DNA from 2 places in the Cupriavidus sp. KB_39 genome. Region 2 is predicted to be linked to the other one. Evidence: riboswitches for the same ligand, from Rfam matches in the RefSeq annotation. Region 2 holds a riboswitch; the other holds the start of a gene.
The links. Region 2 has a riboswitch for cobalamin ahead of AB4Z27_RS10955 (TonB-dependent receptor). Riboswitches for the same ligand answer to the same signal wherever they lie in the genome.

Region 1 (4,209 bases), on a different contig from region 2:
CGGCGACGGCYCGGGGGAGTCGCAATTCCCTGACAATCGCSCCGGCCATGCCGGCATCGGTGGCGGTCAGGGCCTGCCAGAGCTGCGAGGCATCGAGCGATACGCTGCCCAGCGCGAGCGACAGGCCGAACACGGCCAGCCCCGCCAGGGCGAGGACCAGCCAGACGGCRAGCGCGCGGCGCGCCTCAGCCATGGCGGACCCCGCCCGGGCGCGGCGCCTTGCCGGGCCTCATTTCTGGCGCCATCCCAGCGTGACGAACCCCGCCCGGCCCTGCGTGGCGTACGGATAGGCGAGCTGGTAGTTCTTGTCGAACAGGTTTTCCACGCGGGCGGCGACGTACCATTGCTTGTCGATGTTGTAGCGGGCGGTGAGGTTCAAGATACCGTATCCGCCCAGCCGGCGCGAGCCGTTGTCCATCCGCGACGACGACACCAGCCACTCGCCCCCGAATCGGAAATCGCCGAAATTCCGGCCCACATCGAACGACGCATGGCGGCGCGCGCGGCGCAGCAACTGGGTGCCGTTGGTCTCATCGACCGGATTCTGGAAGGTCACGCTGGCGCCGACATCGGTGCCGAGCAGGTTGGCGCGCCAGGACGCCTCCACCCCCTGCACCTTGGCCTTGTTGACGTTCTGCGCCAGGAACAGCCCGTTGGCCTGCTGCGTGGAGACGATCAGGTCGTTGTAGCGGGTCTCGAACGCGGTCACGCGCAGCAACCCGGTGGCGGCAGTCTCCACCTGCACGCCCAGCTCGGCCGACTTCGCACGCTCGGGCTGGAGGTTCGGCTGGCCGAAGTTCGGGTAATAGAGTTCGTTGAAGGTCGGCGCGCGGAAGGCGTTGCTGACGTTGGCGATCAGCTTGACCGCCTGGGTCAGGTGGAAGCCATAGCCGGCGAAGAAGCTGCCCTGGTTGCCGAAGTCCGAATAATGGTCGTTGCGCGCGTTCAGCTGCAGCTGGTGGCGGCCGATCTTGCCTTCGTAGCCGCCGTAYACCGAGAACACATTGCGGATGGGCGCGTTGTAGGCGCTGGACGACAGTTCCTGCTGGAGGTAGTCGGTCCCGAACAGCAGCGTGTGGTCAGGCGTCAGCGCGTACTCGTTCTGCCAGTTGAACTGGCGCGAGCGCGTGCTGAACAGGCTGTCGAACAGGCCGTTCTTGGTGGTTTCGGCGCGGTCCTCGCTCTGGGCYACCTTGAAATGGGTGCGCCAGTCGGGCAGCAYCTTGCCGTTGACGAASGCGGACAGCGTGTACAGCTCGCTATCCATACGCAGGTCGTCGGTCGGCTTGCCGCTGGTGCTGTCGTACGACAACTGGCTGTTGGAGTAGTACGCGGCCACGCCGGCGTCCCAGTCCTGGCTGAACTTGTGCTTCACCTGGCCGGAGACGCTCTTGTTCTCGTACGGGTTGTCGGCCGGGTTCGGGCCGATGCCCTGCCGGGCGCGCGTGGGGTTGTCGCGATTCCATTTCGCGGCGTCGATCGACGAATAGCCGTCGGTCTTGAACATCGAGCCGGTYACGTTGAACGAGGTATCGCCCACCTGCCCGCCATAGCCGACGGTGCCCTGGCGCGTATTGTTGCTGCCGTACTCCACCGAAGCGTTYGCCGCCGGGGCCTGGCCGGCGCCGCTCTTGGTGAAGATCTGCACCACGCCGCCGATGGCGTCGGAGCCGTACAGCGCCGAGACGTTGCCGCGCACCACCTCGATATGGTCGATCTGGTCCGGCAGGATATTGCTGAGCTGCGCGGTGCCGCCGCTGGCACCGGCGATGCGCACGCCATCCACCAGGATCAGCACCTGGTTGGAATTGGCGCCGCGCATGAACAGCGTGGTGTTGGCGCCCATGCCGCCCGTGGTGGCGAACTCCACGCCCGCCTGGCCGCGCAGCAGCGAGCGCAGGTCCGGCGCRTGGGTGTTGACGATGTCTTCCTGAGTGACCACCGTGGTGTGCGGCAGCGCCTCGGTCACGGCCTGCGCGGTGCGCGAGGCGGTGACGACCACCGGCGCGAGCGTCTGGCCGGGGGCGGCGCCGCTGGCATCCGGCGCGGCTTGCGCGTGGACCATGGCGGGGTAGAAAGCGGGTACAAGGGCGGGCACGAAGGCGGCGATGGCCGCCAGGATGGCGGGCACGCGCGGGCGGACCGGCGGCTGGGTCGCGGCGGTCTGCCTGTGGAGCGAGGAACGCATGTTGCTGGATGGATGGAAGTACGGCCGGGCCCGTCCCCGCGGGCCTTGTGGCGAAGTGGCGCGCCGCTGTGGAGCGGTGCGCCCGCGTTCAGGCCGGTATCCGGGCTGACGACATCAGGCCGGCCGCCTTCCCGATCGCTGGATCCCCGTCAAATGGCGGGGTGGATCAGTGGCATGCTGGCAGGCCCTTGCGCGGCGCATGGCGCGRGCGCGGTCGCTTACCGTTGCGGGGGCAGCACAGGTTGGCCCAGCGCGCGGCGCGCCCCGGACTCCCTGTTTCCCGTTGAACTGCGGCCCTGTGGGCAGGGTCGCGAGCACCTGGAACGTGCGCGAGTGTAGGCAGTTTCACCGGGGCCGTCAATCTGGCGGACGTGGTGCGGAACCGTCCACTCCGGGGCCGGTTACCCGCACGTTGCGTGACGATCGATGCAACTTCCTGGCGACGCTGCAGTCAGAAACGTCTCGTTGACGACGTGGCCGATCCGGCATCGGCTAGAATCCCGAAACCTGACCCACATTCCATCGGACAGACAGGCACTATGCTCAACGAACTCGAACAACTGGCCGCCAAGATCGGGCGCGTGCTGCATCACGCAGACACCCTGGCGGCGGAAAACCAGCGGCTGCGCGCGGAGATCGACCGCCTGCGGGCCGAGGCGAGCCAGTTGCGCACGGACCGCGAATCCATGGCGGCCGACCGCGAACTGCTCAATATCAAGATCGAGGAAGCCCAGCTGCGCATCCAGTCGATTCTGGACAAGCTGCCCACGGCCAGCGATGCGCGCCAGCTCGACCTGCTGGGCGAAGGCGCCCCGGCCACCGGCTCGGACCCCGATGCCAGCGGCGCGCACCCCGCCCCCGGAGAACACGCATGAGCAATAAGCAAGTCGAAGTGAACATCGCGGGGCAGCCCTACCGCTTCGCCATCGCGCCAGACAACGAAGCCGCGCTGCTGGAGGCGGTGGCGCTGGTGGACAACCAGATGAACAAGCTCAAGGGCAACGTCTCCGCCAAGGGCGTGGAGCGCGTGGCCGTGATGGCGGCCATCAGCATCGCCTCGGACCTGCTGGCCATGCGCCGCAAGCAGGAGGAGGACGGGCAGATTCCCGTGGACGCCGTGCGCGCCCGCATCCGCGAGCTGAACGAGCGCGCCGACGAGGCACTGCGGCAGTACGCGCACGTGGGCACCGACCCGCGCGCGCCGGGCTGACATCGACATCGGACGGATCTGGCCGGACTTGAAATCACACCGCATCGGCCGCACATGACAGGCATGTGAAGCCGATGGCGCAATGTCGGATTTGGCCGATGTCCGGTGTTGAAAATGTAACGYTGCYACATGCCGAACTTGGTATGCCTGACGACGCGGTGTATAGTGTAGCCAGACTGCACAAACGCCTTACCGGTGCAGCATACAGGTCAGGTTATCGCGCCCGACCGCCGTTTTCATCCCATCCTGTTTCGAAACGGCAAACGTCTGACATCACCCCAGCTGCTCGCAGCGTAAGGTGAATATAAAGTCAGACGTTTGACAGTTTCCCTGCCTGGTTCGTGAGGGTCATAACTCCTTGAACCGATATGCATTGCATGGTGCGGGATTATGTCGTGTGGGCGAGCGCGTCACCGCATTCATAGTCTTGGTTCTGCCTGGACTCCCTGAGTGGGTGATGTACCCAAAATGCGACTTCCGCAGCCACTCTGAACCTCACTTGGGTTCAGGATGCCGACCCAGCGGCCGAGGCGGGGACCCCTCAGAAGGCGGTGGTTTTCAGAACCACCGCCTTTTTTCTTTGATCGACGGATACTGGTATCGTGACGCCACCCGCCGCCAAATCGGGCCAACGCGCCCCCCAGTACTGGCTGATGAAGTCCGAGCCGGACGAAGCCAGCATCGACGATCTTGCCAAGCGCGGCACGCTGCCGTGGACGGGCGTGCGCAACTACCAGGCGCGCAACTTCATGCGCGACCAGATGCGCATCGGCGATGGCGTGCTGTTCTACCACTCCTCCTGCCCCGAGCC
Region 2 (4,209 bases):
GGTCCACTGGTCTCGTTCGGCGGTCTCGATCCAGCGCGCAGGCTTGCCGGTGAACTGCTGGGCAGTGGCCTGCGCCGTGGCWGCATCGACGCGCTCGATGACGCGSCCATCGGTGGCCGCCACGGTATGGGGCTGACCCTTGCCATCAACCATGCGATAGACGGGCAGGCTGCCCGCCATCTCAAGCCGCAGGCTGCGTGGAAAGCTGGACAGCCCCGCCGCCGCCATCGCCGCATCGGGCGTCGTGGCCACGGCACGCACATCGAGCGGCGGCAGGCTGGCCAGCCGCTCGGCATCGGTCAGCGCGGGAAAGCCGACGTACATCATCACCAGCCCCGAGCCGAACCACATCGCGATCAACAGGCAGCCGGCGATGCCCATCCAGCGATGGATCAGGTACAGCCAGCGCCGGATCTTGCGCCACATCGCCCGGGCCTCAGAAGTAGAAGTTGGCCGACAACTCCGCCGAACGCGGACGCCCCAGCAGCCATTGCTGGCCCCCGTTCGAGACCGATTCGGCGTAGTCCTTGTTGAACAGGTTGTAGACGCGCAGCGTCAGCGCCGCCTGCTTCGAGACACGCCACGACAGCGCCGTATCCACCGTCGTATAGCTCGGCACGCGCACGCGGTTGGCCGTGTCCGCGTAACGTCCGCCGACATAGCGCAGGCCCGCGCCGAACGTCCATTGCGGGATGAAGTTCCACGTCAGCCACGCGTTGGCGGCCTGTTGCGGCACGCTCGTCGGCACGTTGCCGGCGCGGGAGACCAGCACCCCGCCGACCGACTCGTTGAAGTCGTCATAGCGCGCGCGCAGCACGGTGCCGTTGACGTCGAGGCGCAGACCGCGCAGCACTTCCACGCTCGCCGAGGCTTCCAGCCCGCGCGACGACTGCTCGCCCACCTGCTGGGTGATGGTCGGATTGACCGGATCGCGCGAAAGCAGGTCGTTCTTGCGGATCTCGTACGCCGCGAAGGTCCATTCGCCGCGATTGCCCCAGAACGCCTGCTTCATGCCCACTTCCACCTGCATGCCGGTGGCGAGGTTGAAGTTGCGCTGCGCGTCGGACGTGGTGATCAGCGCGCCGAGCGGATCGGTCGCGGTGGCGTACTGGGCGTAGACGGCCAGGCTCGGGGTGAACTGGTAGACGGTGCCCACGCGCCACGTGGTGTTGGCGAAGGTCTTGTCCCAGGCCGAGCCGGCCACGAGGTCGGTGCGCGTCAGGTCGGCATGGTCGAAGCGCACCCCGCCGATGACCGACCACTGCGGCGTGAGGGCGATACGGTGCTCACCGAACAGCGCGTACTGCGTGGTGTTGCTGCGGAAGCGCGGCGAGGTAACGACGCCCGGCGGGCTGAAGAACAGGCCCGGATCGAAATCACGCGCCGGTACGGTGGAGGTGCCGTCATAGGGCGAGTTGTTCGAGTGGGTGAAGTTGACCTTGTTGACGTCGAAGCCCACCGTCGTGGTGTTATCGAGCCCGAACAGCTTGCTGCGCACCGTCATGTCGGCGCGGTTGCCCACCTGCTCCTGGTCGTGCAGGATTTCCAGATAGTCCCCGCGGCGCACCTGCGAGGTGGCCGGCAGATAGGTAAAGGTCTCACTGTCGCGCCAGTGACGGTGGCTGGTCAGGTAGTAGAACTGGTTGCGCACGGTGACGCGGTCGTTCGGCGTCCATTCGGCGCTCAGGCGCGTCCAGCGGTCGCGATAGCTGATCTCGGCATCGCCAACGTTGTAGTTCTTCTTGCGCAGCGAGCGGTCCAGGCTGCCGTTGACCAGCGGCGTGCCGAGGTATTGCTGCGGATGCTGGGTGCCGTCGTCATAGGACAGCGTCAGGTTGAATTCCGGATTCACGTCCAGCCGCACGGACGCCGACACCATCAGGTTGTTGGCATCGCCCCGATCCACCCAGCCAGCCGTCCGGTTGTAGGCCGTGGKGAAACGGTACGACAGGTTGTCGTTGACCTTGCCACCACTGTCGAAGGCCACGCGCGCGGTCTTCTCGGTGCCGCCCGTGATCTGGAGTTCGTTCTCGATCGGGCCTCGGATCGGCTTCTTCTGCACCACATTGACCACGCCGCCGATCGCCCCTTCGCCATACATGACCGATGCGGGGCCGCGCAGGACCTCGATGCGGTCTACCGACCACGTATCGAACGGAAAGGTCACCGTACCGGAGGCCACGTACATGCGCGTGCCGTCCAGCAGCTGCATGACCGAGCCCTGCCCGGCGAAGCCGCGCGCGGTCAGCGAGGTGCCGCCGTTGCCCGGCGACGGATTGCCGGTGATGCCGGTTGCCCGGGTCACGGCCTCGCGCACGCTCTGGTCGCCCCGCGCGCGGATGGTCTCGCCGCTGATGACTTCGACGCTGGCCGGCGTCTCGAGCGGCGTCAGGCCCATGCGGCTGCCCGTGTATTCGGGTTTCGAGAGCGCCAGGCCGGGATAGACGGCCTCACTGACGACCACGGGCGGCAGTGACGTGTCCTTCTGTTCGGAGGTTTCCTGTGCGAAAGCACAGGGAAGATTAAGGCCGGCCACGGCACCAAGTGATGCGGCCAGCACGCGCGGTCGACGCCCACGCGCAGGGCGTGACGAAATCTGGGCCGAGCGCGGGCGGCCAGCGGAATGCGCGAACAAGTTGTATGTCATCGTGAAGCCGGACGACCCCGTCCGTGCGAAAGATTTCGATGATGACAACAGGCCGGTATCCGGGCTGACAGGCGGGGAGCGTGCGCTCCCGGGAATCCGTCGCCTTCCCACGCGATGACAACGATGACAATCGCGCAGTGGCCGCCGATCCGATGGATCGACATGACAGTTCCCGAACCTGCTTACCGTTGCGGGGGCAGCACAGGCTTGGTCGCGGCTCGGCGACGTACCTGTTTCCCGTTTAACCCACGKGCATCGCGGGCACCTGCAATCACGGGCGGCACAGGGGACGTGCCGCGGTGCGCATTCTACCCGTAACGGACGGTTACAAAGCGCACATGCTGATCTGGGGAGCACGYAGGCGTGAGAGCGGGATGACCCGGCGGGTGCGCCCGATAACTCACATGACTACTGCTCATGMATTGTTGAAATAAAGCCATTTTACTTCATCGATGCACATCCATACGATTGGCATGTCGCGTGAGCCTCGCAACAGATGAAAGCAAAAATGACACGTCCACTCCGTCTAGTAGCGGTTTCCGGCGGGCTACAACGCCCCTCCAAGTCTGCAGCCCTGGCAGAGCACCTGCTAGACCTGATCGCAGACGAACTTCCGTGCGAACAGCGCTTGGTTGAACTGGGTCAGCTCGCACCGCGGCTTGCCGGRGCGGTCTGGCGCACCCACTTGCCCGACACGGTGGAGCGGGAACTTGCGGCGGTTGAGCAAGCTGACGTCCTGGTGGTGGCAACACCGGTGTTCCGCGGCTCCTACACCGGACTGTTCAAGCACTTCTTCGACTTCATTCATCAGGACGCCTTGATCGACAAGCCTGTGTTGTTGGCTGCCACCGGTGGCAGCGAGCGCCATGCCCTGGTGATCGACCACCAGTTGCGGCCGCTGTTCAGCTTCTTCCAGGCGCGCACATTGCCGCTGGGTGTCTACGCGACCGACAAGGATTTCGTCGACTACCGCCTGCAGAACCAGGCCCTCATCGAGCGGGCCAGGCTGGCGATCCAACGGGCACTGCCGTTGGTCGAACTGACGCGCCACGCAAGGCCCGCTCTGGCCGAGGAAGTGGTTGTGGCCTGAAACAAGAATCGACTTCTCTCAAAAATTAGGTCACTGGATCGCAATGAACAAAGAACTTGCCTTTAGCCTCAAGAGCATTCTTTTCGATGAAAACTATCAGCCATCGGACAGTACGCGCGTAACCACCAATTTTGCCAACCTGGCCCGGGGAAAGAGTAGGCAACAGAATCTGCGCAACACGTTGAGGATGATTGACAATCGCTTCAATGACCTGGCGCATTGGGACAATCCGACCGGAGATCGCTACGCTGTCGAGCTCGAGATCATCTCCGTGGAGATGAGTGTCGACGCCAAGCGCGGCAACGATGCATTTCCGTTGATCGAGATACTGAAAACCTGCATTCTCGACAAGAAAACGCACAAACGCATCGACGGCATCGTGGGGAATAACTTCTCCTCCTACGTACGCGATTACGACTTCAGCGTCTTGCTTCCAAGGTACAACGTTGATCGAGCGGAATTCCGCACGCCA

Region 1: linked by a shared signal. The riboswitch ahead of AB4Z27_RS24595 (TonB-dependent receptor plug domain-containing protein) and the one ahead of AB4Z27_RS10955 (TonB-dependent receptor) in region 2 are both predicted to bind cobalamin.

The regions. Positions count from the first base shown of each region.
Region 1 covers NZ_JBFREV010000043.1:25,621-29,829, reverse strand. The annotation lists gene AB4Z27_RS24600 (FecCD family ABC transporter permease) at 1-193, opposite strand, end outside; gene AB4Z27_RS24595 (TonB-dependent receptor plug domain-containing protein) at 230-2,188, opposite strand; cobalamin riboswitch at 2,263-2,526, opposite strand; gene AB4Z27_RS24590 (hypothetical protein) at 2,728-3,063, shown strand; gene AB4Z27_RS24585 (cell division protein ZapA) at 3,060-3,398, shown strand; RNA gene ssrS (6S RNA) at 3,723-3,939, shown strand; gene AB4Z27_RS24575 (EVE domain-containing protein) at 4,052-4,209, shown strand, end outside.
Region 2 covers NZ_JBFREV010000011.1:19,053-23,261, reverse strand. The annotation lists gene AB4Z27_RS10960 (PepSY domain-containing protein) at 1-426, opposite strand, end outside; gene AB4Z27_RS10955 (TonB-dependent receptor) at 437-2,464, opposite strand; cobalamin riboswitch at 2,681-2,931, opposite strand; gene msuE (FMN reductase) at 3,156-3,737, shown strand; gene AB4Z27_RS10945 (DUF1852 domain-containing protein) at 3,781-4,209, shown strand, end outside.